3 regions of the Rhodococcus sp. MPR-R1B genome follow, and region 2 is predicted to be linked to each of the others. Evidence: riboswitches for the same ligand, from Rfam matches in the RefSeq annotation. Region 2 holds a riboswitch; each other region holds the start of a gene.

Region 1 (4,276 bases), on a different contig from region 2:
ACACCCGGCGGTGTTCGGCAACGGTTCGATTCCGAGGCGACGAAGCAGGTCCAGAACGCCGGTGCCGCCTGCCGCGTCGACTCGCCGCATCGCGACGGTGGTCAGTTCGGTACCGGAGGCGACAAGCGCTTCCTCGAGCACCGCAAGGTTGGCGGCGCCGCCTGTCCCCGTGATGAGCCGGGAACCGAAACTGCGGCCCGCGATAGTGAGAAGGTCCTGCTCAGCCACCCTGCACCGCCGTGAGGATCTCGATTTCCCAACCACGTCCGACGGATTCGTCCCAACGCCCGCGAGGAAAGAGCGCACCGTCGACGGCGACGGCGATGCCTTTGCTCGGCAACTCGAGGTGCGTCAGAAGTTCGGTCACCGTGACTGCTCGATCGAACTCGAGATCTTCGCCGTTGACGGTGATCCCGATCGGGACCTGCTCACTCATGAATTTTCCTTAGCTACTGCGAACCGCTCGGGTTCGGTTCCTTTTACCTCGACCAAAGATGTGCCGTTCAGCAACGCGACCGTCGCATCGGCGGTGACGGGCGTCAGCAGGACCCCGTTGCGGCCGTGCCCGGTGGAGACGACAACACGATCGGACACGCGCCCGATCAACGGCAGGTTGTCCGGCGTCATCGGACGCAGACCTGCCGCGCACTCGTACAGTTCGTATTCGCCGATCGCCGGCATCAGGGCCTCGGCATCGTTGATCAGGTCCCGTACGCCGGCCATCGTGACCTGTGTATCCTCGCCGGACTCGTATTGTGTTGCGCCGACGACGATTCCGTCACCGCGCGGGACGAGGTAGGCGGGCCGCCCGTGGACGCTTCCGCGGATGGTGCGGCTGGGCGCCGGGGTGACTCCAGGCCTACTGCGCAAGCGAAGGATTTCGCCCTTGACCGGGCGTACCGGTAGCCCGGGCCACAGCTTGGGTGACGCGATACCGGCGGTGAGCACTATCTGATCGGTATCGAGTTCGGCGAGGTCGTCGACGGCCCGCGCGATCAATTCGACGCCGGATTCCGCACAGGCCTTCTGCAACGCCGCCAGCAGAAGTCTGTTGTCGACGGCGGACTCACCAACAGCCATCAACCCCGACCGGATGCCCCGGCCCAGCATCGGTTCGAGTTCACGGATGCGCGCGCGACCGAGAACTTCGAGTTCGTGCCCCTGCGAGCTCACCCACTCGGCGATGGTCTGCAGGTCCTGCGCGTCGGCAGCGTCGAGTGCAACCGTCAGCGAGCTGTCCGCGGTGAAGACCGATTGCCCGAATTTTCCGAGTTCCTCACCGAACGTCGGCCACCGTTCCAGGGACGCTGCACCGATTGTCAACGCGGTTTCTTCACCCGGCCAGCCTTCGGAAAGCGGGGCAAGCATTCCGCCCGCCACCCACGAAGCACCTGATCCAATGGACGGGTCGTACAACCGAACGGCCCACCCGTCGCGGGCTGCTCGCCACGCGATAGCGAGACCGATGACACCGCCGCCGACAACCGACACCGTACGAGCGTGTGTACTCACGAAACTCCACCTCCACTTCCTGCGCCGGCATGATCCGGGTCAGGTCTGACGGTCGGGATCTGGTCGCGATCCCCTCTCAGCCCTACGAACCTCGCAGTCACGACAAAAAGTGACGACGACGTTTCAGGACTCCCGTGTCGAACCTTGCTCCCTAGAGGCTACCGTTTGCTCCGTGCACCCCACACATCCCAGTAACGACATCGACCGGCGCGAGCGCCTGGCAGCAGCACGGCTGTACCTGTGCACCGACGCGCGCCGCGAGAAAGGCGACCTCGCGCAGTTCGCCGAGGCAGCATTGTCCGGCGGAGTCGACATCATCCAATTGCGTGACAAAGGCTCTGCCGGTGAGCGCGAGTTCGGCCCGCTCGAGGCCAAGGACGAACTGGTGGCGCTGGGCATTCTCGCGACCGCAGCGCGACGCCACGGCGCATTGTTGGCCGTCAACGATCGCGCGGATCTCGCGATGGCTTCCGGCGCCGACATCCTCCACCTCGGCCAGAACGACATTCCCGTCCCCTACGCGCGAACCGTTGTCGGTGAAGACGTAGTCATCGGCCGTTCGACGAGCAGTCGCGCGCAGGCGAGTCTGGCCGCCATCGAAGAGGGCGTCGACTACTTCTGTACCGGGCCGGTCTGGGCGACACCGACCAAACCGAATCGAAGTGCGTCCGGTTTGGAACTGGTTCGATCGACCGCCGACGCCGCACCGCCGCGGCCCTGGTTCGCGATCGGCGGCATCGACGAGGAACGTCTGCCAGAGCTGCTCGATGCCGGCGCCACGCGCATCGTCGTCGTGCGTGCAATCACGCAAGCATCGGATCCCCAGGCGGCCGCGCAACGCCTCGCCGCAGCCGTCGCTGGGCGCTGAAAGCCGGTAACTGGCGTTCGTCAAGTGTTTGCCGGGCGATTTCCGCACAGTTACGGGTCAGCACGCCTGACTCGAATTGTGAACGGAAGTTGTCCGATCAGACAACAAACTCCCAGTTCCTAGGTGCGATTGGATGTCCGAAAAGTCGGATTAAGTGATCTTGCTCACAGTTGCTTCGATTGCGTGTCACATCCCATTCGGTTTGTTGTAGTTTACCTCCAGTTACTAACTGAACCTAGGAGCACTAAATGGGATCCCTCGACACCGGCTCGCTCAGCACCGAATCGCTCGAAGACCTGAACCTCGGCAAGATCAGCGAGCTGCTCAAGCTCGGTATCACCGCGGTCAGCTTCATCACGGCGCTGAACTCGCTCAGCTGAGCCTCGTTTCGGTCGACGACCGAAACACCGAAGGGCCGGACTCCCGCGGAGTCCGGCCCTTCTGCTGTGTATGAACTGTGAAGACTCGAGTGCTACGACTGCGTACTCGACGCCTCGGACAGGTTCTGGTCACTGCCTGACTGCTCACTGCCTTGGTGGGAACTACCCGACAACCATCCGAATCCGCCGTCCTCGAGCACGACGGTGTGCGGATCGCCGTCCACGGCCACAACAGGCTCGGTCCGGAGGTCGGGCCATGAGGAACCGAAGCCCGGATGCAGCGGCAGTGAGTCGACGTCGGCTTCGCGTACCCACCGCAACTCGGTGCTCTCACCATTGGCAACCGTCGACAGTGGATGCGCCGCGTCAGCCACGACGGTGGTGTAAGTCCACCCGCTCTCGGCGCGCATCGTCACTACTTCCCCGCGGACACGGACGGCGTCCTCGGCGATACCTGCTTCTTCGTGTGCTTCCCGGACGGCAGCGTGCGTCGTGCTCTCGTGTGAGTCCCGCGCTCCGCCGGGCAGTGCCCACGTTCCGCCCTGATGGCTCCACGCCGCACGATGCTGCAGCAAGACCATGGGTGATCCGTCCGAATCGGGGGCACGCAGAAGCAGTCCTGCGGCTCCGTGTTTACCCCAATGCCGAGTACCGTCCGATCCGATGGACCAACCGTCACCGTCACCACGCATCGACTACCTCGCTCCGCCTGCTCTCGCCGTTGTCCCACACTAACCGTTTCAATCTGCTCCAGGTGTAGGTGATGCTTATATGCTCGCGAAGATGCCCTGAATCATTTCTCGGCGGCATCATTTCTCGGTAGCCCGCCTACAGCGAAGTGAGGTGCTCGATGGTCGACCGTGTCGTCCCGTCCATCGAACCCCGGTCGCTGCCGCCCTCCGAGGCCACATCAGTGTCGGCGGAGGACGAGCAGGCACTTCTGCGGCGCGAACTGCAGGCCTTCATGTCCTCGACGCCTGGCCGGTTGACCGTCGTCGGACTGATCCTGATCGCGATCACTTTGATCGCCGGACTCCTCGCCACCGCAGCGATCGAGAACCGCCAGGCGAACCTCGACCTCCTCCTCGTCGAAACCGAGCCTCTCGCCAACTCGGCCCAGAATCTCTACAGTGCGTTGTCCTTGGCAGACGCCGCCGCGGCCACCGCCTTCATCTCCGGCGGCCTCGAACCCGCCGAAGTCCGCGACCGATACACGCAGTCGATCGGTGAGGCCTCTGCGGAGATCGTCCAGGCGTCGGCCGGTCTCGACTCGACCGATCTTGCCGGTCACAGCGCGTTGACCACAATCTCGACCGACCTCTCCGTCTACACCGGGCTGGTCGAAACTGCACGGGCGAACAATCGCGTCGGAAACCCGGTCGGGGCAGCATATTTGAGCGAGGCCTCGCAGTTGATGCAGACCTCGCTGCTGCCGATGGCCCAGCAACTGCACGCCTCGCAGGAGACGCTGGTCTCCCAAGTACAGCGCGATTTCGAGACTCCACCGTGGTGGCCG
Region 2 (4,276 bases):
CCTGACCCGAACCATCAGCGCCGTCGCCGAGTGGATCACCGAGCATCCGCGGATTCACGAGTTCATGGGTACCGGCCCCACCGACTACGACGACGAGAGCATCGACGCGATCAGCAGTCTGAAGGCCACAATCGCCGACTCCGCCCTCACCACTATCACCGAAGTCGGTCGATCCGTGGGGATCGACTCCTCACCCTTCGATTCACTACCGTTCGCAGTGGTGACAATGGTCGAGGGCACGCTCACCCACTGGGTCCGAAGCACCGATCCGAAGCCGAGCCGCGAAGAGATCGTCGCCGACCTCGCGAAATACACCTGGTACATGTTCGACGGCGTTGCCCGCTCGAGCGGACTACAGATCGATCCCCATGTCGAATTGTCCACGCTCATAGCCGAGCTGGTGTCCTCCGACGGAGGAACTTCGCGGCCGGACTAGATCCGGGTCTTGTCGGAACGCTTCGGCTCGCCGCGGTAGCGGGCGTAGTCGCCGTCGATGCGCAGCTTTCGCCACGCACGCTTCGACACCGGATTCATCAATCCGAGTTCGTCTGCCAGGGCTCGCATTTCGCCGAAGTAGTTACCCAGGATGCGGCGTGAATGCGGGCTCCCCCAGAAGGCGCTCTTCATCACCTCGTCCGGGATTCCGAATTCTTCGGCGAATTCCTTTGGCGGTGACATGATTTCACCCGCAAGCCAACGCATCGCGCCGGGGAAGGCGACCGATGTGATGGCTCGACTCGTACGACTGAGTCTGGGGACGTGATTGCGCAGGAACTCGTGAGCAAACGAGATGTGTCTCGCTTCTTCGGCGATATGGATCTCCATGGTGCGGAGCATCGCCGGCGGCGTGTCCTTACCCTCACGGATGAGATCCTTCTGGAAGTGGTCGATCGGTTCTTCACCAGCCAGAATGCCGATGAAGAAGATGACCGGGAACTTTGCTCCCAGCACTCCGATGATCGGCGACAGTCGCCGGAACATCGGACGCATACCCGGCACGTCGATGTCCATGCGATTGACGAGTTCCTGGAACATCTGGATGTGATTGCACTCTTCGGTCATCTCGTGCAGGCAGTACCGGAACTCAGGCGACTGGTTGGGTAGCGCCATGATGTATTGCAGCATTCCCCGGATCAAGATGCTCTCGAAGGCCGAACCCACCTTGGTCACGTTCGCCTGACGCCACATTCCCATGGCGATTCGACGCTCCAACGACTGATCCTGGTACCACTGCGTCGCCCCGAGGGGGTCCGACACGGACGAGAGCACCCATCTCGGATCATGCGGATCGATCGCGAACTCTGGTGAATCCCAGTCGATGTCGAGATAGGGATCGAAACTGCGGGCAACTGAGCCCTCGGACAAAGTCTGCAGTACCTGGTGGTACGGCTTTTCCACTTCGATCGACGCTGACCGAGCCATCGGTGTCTCCTCACGGCCAGTCCGTCGATTGCAGTCGACGGACTTGAATGAGGTCAAACATAATGGGACACCGCGTCCCACGCAACCCCCTCGGGGGCCTATTTCATGCCCGACGCAGCGGGATGATCTCGCGAACCTTCACGTCCCGGAGATACAGTCCCGCCCACATGACGATTCCGGTGTAGACGGCAAACAGGGTCGTGCTCAGCAGAGGCTGTTCAGCTCGAAGGTTGGTCAACACCGCTCCCCCCAGGTAACCGGTGAGCAGAATCGCGCCGAGTATCGACGTTCGCGGAATCACGTACAGCGCAAGGCAGATCAGTTGCACCACCCCAGCCGTCAATGCCAGCGAGTCCGGCAACCCAAGTTCAGCCGACGCATCCTTGACTGTCTGAAGGTTGAGAATGTGGATGATGCCGTCGAAGAGCATGAAAACGACGAACAGCCCACTCAGGACGTGTCCGAGCTTGCGAGCCGTGGCCGAAGGTGTCGTCGTCGTGGCGTTACCGGAAACAGTTTCGTTGTGGACGGGCTGGGTGGTCATCGGAATCTCCTGGGGCGAAGGCGAGCGGCCGGTTGCCACTTCGCTTGCAATTACGACTCCCGAGCGATCGAAAACTCATCGCGCCGGCCGTTACAACGCACCCGGCGTTCAGGACGATTCACCTCACGTGGTCTGATGGACGGTGACACGGGGTGCCGAAAAAGTCGGCTGAGATCAGACCCGATGAACCTGACCAGTTAGCACTGGCGGAGGGATGTCGACGTGACCGAACAGCAATTTCAGCGCGCATTGAACCTCGACGAGCAGATCGTTCTGATCACCGGTGGCGCCCGCGGGCTCGGCGCCGCACTGAGCCGAGCATTCTCCCGCTCGGGCGCCCGCGTAATCGTGAACTACAACAAGAGCCACGATGCCGCCGAGGCCCTGGTCGCCGAACTGGGTGAGGATCGCACCTTCGCAGTCCAGGCGGACGTGACGGACCGCAGTTCCGTCGACCAGTTGTTCTCCGCTGCACGCGAGAGATTCGACGCACCGATCTCGACCGTGGTCGACAATGCACTGGTCGACTTCTCGTTCAACGGCGATGCACGGCCGAACGCGGACACGATCACCTGGGCCGACTTCGACTCTCAACTACGCGGAGCTGTTGCCGGAACACTCAATACCACCCAGGCAGCGCTACCAGGCATGCGCGAACTCGGCTTCGGCCGAATCATCACTGTCGGAACCAATCTGGTCCAGAATCCGGTAGTTCCGTACCACGACTACACCGCTGCCAAGGCCGCACTGTTGGCACTGACACGGACGCTGTCCGCCGACCTCGGTCCGGACGGGATCACAGTCAACATGGTCTCGGGCGGCTTGCTCCGCACCACCGATGCGAGCGCCGCAACACCCGAAGCCGTCTTCGACATGATCGCTGCAAGCACTCCCCTGCGCCGAGTCACCACGCCGGACGAATTTGCCGACGCTGCACTCTTTTTCGCCTCACCATGGTCACGGGCCGTGACCGGTCAGAACCTGGTTGTCGACGGCGGACTCGTCAAGAACTGATGGGCGCGCAATTACGGATAGGTGCGTTCCTGCTCGGGTGCGGACATCACAGTGCGGCATGGCGTCATCGCGACTCACCGGTCGAAAGTCTCGGCGACATCACGTATTACGAGTCGCTCGCCCAGATCGCCGAACGCGGAAAGCTGGACGCCGTCTTCTTCGCTGACGGTCACAGTGTTCGCGAACCGGAGTCGGGTGCGTCGTGGTTTCTCGAGCCGATCACCGCATTGACTGCCATGGCACGAGCGACAGCGGACATCGGCCTGGTGACCACCATTTCCACCACTTTCTACACGCCGTTTCACGCGGCGCGACTGTTGGCCTCGCTCGATCACATCAGCGGCGGACGGGCCGGCTGGAACGTCGTGACCTCGATGTTCGACCAGGAGGCGCGCAACCACGGACTCGAGGCGATGCCCGATCATGCATCCCGATACGAACGAGCCGACGAATTTGTCGAAGTGGCCCTCGCATTGTGGGATTCATGGTCGGAAGACGCGCTGATTCTCGACCGGTCGGGGCGTTTTGCCGACGCAAACAGGATTTCTCGAATCAATCACGACGGCAAACATTTTCGGGTGGACGGGCCGTTGACGGTTCCGCACTCCCCGCAAGGCCGGCCGGTCTTGTTCCAAGCCGGGGCGTCCGAGCAGGGCCGCGATCTGGCGGCGCGTCGCGCCGAGGCAATCTATTCGGTTGCCTACGACTTACCCAGCGCACAGACCTACTACGCGGACGTGAAATCGAGAATCGAGCGAGCCGGCCGGGATTCGAACTCTGTCGCCGTGATGCCGGGACTGGTCACCTACGTCGGCAGCACCGTCGCCGAGGCCAGGGCGAAGAAGGCCGAACTCGATCTCCTGCTGCCCACCGAACAGTCGATACGCCAACTCTCGTTGTTCACCGGACAGGATTGCGAGAACTGGGATCTCGACGGGCCCGTGCCCCCGTTGCCTCCACTCGAAGCGTTCACAGGGCCGCAGGGACGCTACGCCACTATTTTGCGGATCGTCGAGAAGGACGCACCGACTGTGCGGGAACTCCTCGGGACGCTGGCTGCGGGTGGTGGTCACGCAACGATGATCGGAACACCGGAGTCGATTGCCGACGAGATGGGATCCTGGTTGAACGGCCGCGGTGCCGACGGTTTCAATCTGATGCCGCCGACCTATCCGCAGGGTCTGGAAGATTTTGTCGATCACGTGATTCCGGTGCTGCAGGCGCGTGGGTTGTTCCGTCGCGAATACGAGGGAGCGACTCTGCGAGAAAACCTCACCTAGTCCGGCAGTAGCGGCA
Region 3 (4,276 bases), on a different contig from region 2:
CCCCTGGGACAGAACGCGCCCCGGAGACGGAAGTACTTGCGGCCGAATCCCACTGATCTCGACGTAGATCTGCCACGCCGCCACGAGGAGCACCACCACGGCGAGCGCGGGAAGCGCCCGCCGCATGGTCGAGACCAACCGTCCGCTCACGTCAGGACGCGTCGAGATACTCATTGGTGAAGTACTCCGACCAGTCCGGCTTCTGGGTCAACGGCTTCCCGTCCGGTCCGGCAAGCAATCCGTTCTCGAAGAGGAATCCCGAGTAGCCCGACCAGGTTTCGAGATTCTGGGCGCCCACGACGCCGTTGGCGTCTTTCATGTAGTCGGCGGCGAGCATCCGCTGACTCTCACGCACGAGGTCTTCGTCGGTGAAAGCTCCGGGGTTCGCGTCGATGAGATCCTGCGCGGCCCGGTCCGGGTTGTCGGCAGCAGTCTGATATCCGCGTTGAACGGCTTTGACGAACTTGCGTGCCTCGTCGGGATGGTCTTTCAACCACTGCTGGTTGCCGTTGATCACGATCGAATATGCATCGGGGAAGCCGTAATCGGTGTACTGGAAGTACCGCATCGGAGTTCCGTTTCGCTCCGCTTCGAGGCCTTCCCACGCAAAGTAGGAGACGGTGAAGTCTGCCTGGCCCGAGTACACGGCTTCGTACGCGGAAGTTCCGAGCGTGACCGTCGTGAAGTTCCCGGTCCCGCCGTCGTTGCGGATGATCTGCTGCAGCGTTTCGACTTCGCCGGGATCGCCGAACCCGGCGTACGTCTTCCCGTCGAGATCACGTGGGCGCGTGATGTCCGCACGATCCGCCTTCACGCCGATGCCGGTGGCGCGGTGCTGAAGTGGCGCGATGACGGACGTCGTGGCGGCGCCGGCTGCACGGGCGAACGTGGCCTGACTCTGTGTGCTGATGCCGAACTCGGCATTGCCGGCATCGACCAGGGTGTCGGGCGAGGTGTTGTTGTACGGCAGGATCGAGACGTCCAGGCCGGCGTCCTCGAAGTAGCCCTCTTGGAGTGCTACGTACAAACCGGTGTGGTTCGTGTTCGGTGTCCAGTCGAGTGCGAACCGAATGGTCCCGTCGGAAGAGCCGGTGTCAGAGGCGCATCCGGTCAGAACTGTGAACGCGGCTGCGATCGCGGCAGACGTGGCAAGCGTGCGGCGCAGCGCCGCAAACGACATCACGACGCCGGCCAAGGCTGCTGGTGGAGTGCGGAATCCCAGAACATCAGCTCATAGCGGCTGGCGATGCGGAATGCTTCACTCATCGCCTCACGCTCTGTCTCGGTGGCAGCTTCGGCCGCAGCATCGACCAGTACGCGGGCCTGCGCCACCGACTCGTGGAATTCGGGTGCGTCGTAGGTCGTGACCCACTGTGCGTACGGATGCGACGGATCGGCGTCGAGTACCTCGCGCGCTGAAGCGGCAAGATCGCGGCCGACCTCGGCGTAGATCCAGAAGCAGGGGAGTACTGCCGCTGCGGAGACCGGGTAAGGCGCAGTTGCTGCAGTCGCCGTCAGATACGAGACGTATCCCAGGCAGGCCTGCGAATGCTCGAGCCTTCCCGATCCCGCTGGAAGAATTCCACCGGTGAGAAGTCCGTCGTGAAGCGCAGATTCCACTGTCGCTGCCGTGGACGCGGAATTCGACCAGAAGCCCGCGGACTGCGGATCCGGGGCATGGGCCGCGACCAGGGACAACGCTTTCGAATACCCCTCGAGATAAAGCTTGTCCTGCTCGATGTACGTGCGGAACGCGTCGAGAGGCAATGTTCCGTCGCCGAGGCGGCGGAGGAACTCCAGTGAGTCGATCGACTCGCGGAGGGCCTTCGTCTCGGCCCAGAGTCGATCTGTGAACCGATCCGTCGACGGCGCTGTGGCCACCGAGTTTTCGGCAGAATTGTATGCAGGCTGCGTAGTAGCCATGACATCCCTTCGTCAGCATTACCTGATCAGGTTCCCGGGTGTGTTCTCAGCCCCGCCCATGCGGAGCACCCCGTGTCAGAACTAGGCGACCTTAACACCGAGGGGTTGCGTACTCGGCGCACACCCGTCCGAGATTGGTAGGTTTGGTCTTGATTGCCACACGCGCGGGTCGGGAGGGGATTCAGACATGGAGACCGACGTTCGACCAAATCTCGGCGAGGACGGAACTCTGGTGATCCGGGCGCGAGGCGGAGAAGCCCGCGGGTATCCGGATGGCGGTGTATTCGCGTGGAAGGGCATGCCCTACGCAGCGGCGCCGGTGGGTGAGCGGAGGTTCCGAGCGCCACAACCCGCACAGCCGTGGGACGGGGTGCGCGACTGTCGTGAGTTCGGGCCGATCGCGCCGCAAGGCCAGAGTCCGGCGGTTCCGATCGATCGGGCCTTCAAAATCGACGAGGACTGCCTGTCGATCAACGTCTGGGCCCCGCGACCCGACGCCACGCCGCGACCGGTGATGGTGTGGATTCACGGCGGCGCCTACTGCCTCGGGTCCGCCGCCCAAACGATCTACGACGGCCGTCATCTGGCTGAAACCGGTGACCTCGTTCTCGTCTCCTTCAACTATCGCGTCGGCGCACTCGGATTCCTGGACCTGTCTGCATTCTCCACCGCGGATACTGTTTTCGAATCGAACTGTGGTCTGCGAGACCAGATTGCGGCACTCGAATGGGTTCGAGACAACATCGACGCCTTCGGTGGTGACCCGAGTGCGGTGACCGTGTTCGGTGAGTCCTCCGGCGCAGGATCCATCACGACGCTCATGACCTGTCCGAGCGCCGAAGGCCTGTTCCATCGTGCGATTGCCCAGAGTCCGCCCGCGACCTCCGTCTACGGGGCCGAGCGCGCCAAGACCGTGGCGGAGCGGTTTCTCGAACTGCTCTCGATCGACCCCGAAGACGCAGGCGATCTGCTGACCACGGATCTGGAACTGCTCGTCAAGGCAAGCGATGATTTGGTCAACGAAATTCCGACCCGGATTCCGGGAACTTTGGCGATGGCACCCGTTGTCGATCGCGATCTGGTGCCGCACTACCCGGTTGCGGCTTTCCAGAAGGGTTACGCGCACCGAATCCCACTGATCATCGGTTCCAACAAGGACGAGGCGTCGATCTTCAAGTTCATGAAGTCTCCGCTGATGCCGGTGAGTGCGCAGTCCGTCGAGGCAATGCTCCAATTACTGGCCGACGATCACCCCGACATCTCCGCGACCAAACTTGCCGAGATCATGTCGGCTTACCCTGACCATGCGAAACCGAGTGGCGCGCTGGCACTGTCACGGGACGCTGCGTTTCGCATGCCGACCCTCTGGATCGCAGACGCGCACTGCAGGCATTCCCCTACATGGGTCTACCGCTTCGATCACGCGACGCCGATGCTCAAGGCGGCGCGGATCGGCGCGGGCCACGCGACCGAATTACCTTATGTATTCGGCAATTTCGGAACCCTGAACGTCGACCCCACGTTTTGGCTCGGCGGTCGGAAGGCCGCGATGGAGGTGGCCGGCCGTATCCAACGGCGATGGTTGGCCTTCGCCAGGCATGCCGTGCCGGCGGCCCTCGACGGCTCGAAGCACTGGGCGCCGTACGAGGAAGAGAAGCGGTCGACGCTGTTGATCGACTCCGCCGACACCCTCGTCAGCGACCCCGATCACGGATTGCGCGTCGCCTGGGGCAACGACGTGATGGGGTTCAACTGACGTCGGTCGAGTGCCGCGGACGATCCAGTTCGCGAAGCACCGGCAGAGAGGCACAGACTGCGGCGATCAGGATGATCGGAATCGACAGGGCCACAAAGGTCGACGCGATTCCGAGTTGATCGAGCAGCGGGCCGACCGCGAGGTAGCCGAGCGGGCCGGCGGCGTAGGCCGTCGACGTCATGACACCGACGACGCGTCCACGCATGTGCTCCGGGCTGTGCGTCTGCATGGCGTAGTTGGCGATCGGGCCGACTGGTCCGTAGACGAGGCCCTGCAGTCCGGCAAGTACGAGGATCACCCACAGTGGAGGTAGGAGCGCCATGGCCAGCATCGCTATGCCGAGAACGGCGACGGCAAAAATCATGATCAGCCGCCGGGACATGATCGGCGCCAGTGGGGCGTACGCGAGAGAGCCGATGATGCCGCCGATCGCCAAGGCCATCAACACCGATCCGAGTTGGGCCGGTTGATCCAACTCTGTGAAGTACACCGGGAATACGACACTCTCCACAGGCATGTAGAGCGCGACGACTGCCATGTCGATCAGCGCCAGGGTGCGCAGCAGTTTGTTGTTCCAGACGAACCGAAGACCGTCGA

Evidence for each region. Region 2 has a riboswitch for thiamine pyrophosphate ahead of AC1Q61_RS08055 (3-oxoacyl-ACP reductase). Riboswitches for the same ligand answer to the same signal wherever they lie in the genome.
Region 1: it holds a riboswitch for thiamine pyrophosphate, as region 2 does, so the genes downstream of both, thiO (glycine oxidase ThiO) here and AC1Q61_RS08055 (3-oxoacyl-ACP reductase) in region 2, are expected to answer to the same signal.
Region 3: it holds a riboswitch for thiamine pyrophosphate, as region 2 does, so the genes downstream of both, AC1Q61_RS26215 (TenA family protein) here and AC1Q61_RS08055 (3-oxoacyl-ACP reductase) in region 2, are expected to answer to the same signal.

The regions. Positions count from the first base shown of each region.
Region 1 covers NZ_JBXAFO010000008.1:211,815-216,090, reverse strand. Annotated here, with positions in the region: gene AC1Q61_RS14155 (thiazole synthase) at 1-228, opposite strand, end outside; gene thiS (sulfur carrier protein ThiS) at 221-436, opposite strand; gene thiO (glycine oxidase ThiO) at 433-1,512, opposite strand; TPP riboswitch at 1,512-1,658, opposite strand; gene thiE (thiamine phosphate synthase) at 1,685-2,380, shown strand; gene AC1Q61_RS14135 (hypothetical protein) at 2,629-2,760, shown strand; gene AC1Q61_RS14130 (NUDIX hydrolase) at 2,853-3,452, opposite strand; gene AC1Q61_RS14125 (GlnX family signal transduction membrane protein) at 3,611-4,276, shown strand, end outside.
Region 2 covers NZ_JBXAFO010000004.1:127,138-131,413, forward strand. Annotated here, with positions in the region: gene AC1Q61_RS08040 (TetR/AcrR family transcriptional regulator) at 1-436, shown strand, start outside; gene AC1Q61_RS08045 (AurF N-oxygenase family protein) at 433-1,422, opposite strand; gene AC1Q61_RS08050 (DoxX family protein) at 1,526-1,966, opposite strand; TPP riboswitch at 2,105-2,198, shown strand; gene AC1Q61_RS08055 (3-oxoacyl-ACP reductase) at 2,216-2,980, shown strand; gene AC1Q61_RS08060 (LLM class flavin-dependent oxidoreductase) at 2,980-4,260, shown strand; gene dinB (DNA polymerase IV) at 4,257-4,276, opposite strand, start outside.
Region 3 covers NZ_JBXAFO010000025.1:24,764-29,039, reverse strand. Annotated here, with positions in the region: gene AC1Q61_RS26225 (ABC transporter permease) at 1-174, opposite strand, end outside; gene AC1Q61_RS26220 (ABC transporter substrate-binding protein) at 152-1,180, opposite strand; gene AC1Q61_RS26215 (TenA family protein) at 1,180-1,923, opposite strand; TPP riboswitch at 1,911-2,006, opposite strand; gene AC1Q61_RS26210 (carboxylesterase/lipase family protein) at 2,111-3,679, shown strand; gene AC1Q61_RS26205 (MFS transporter) at 3,672-4,276, opposite strand, start outside.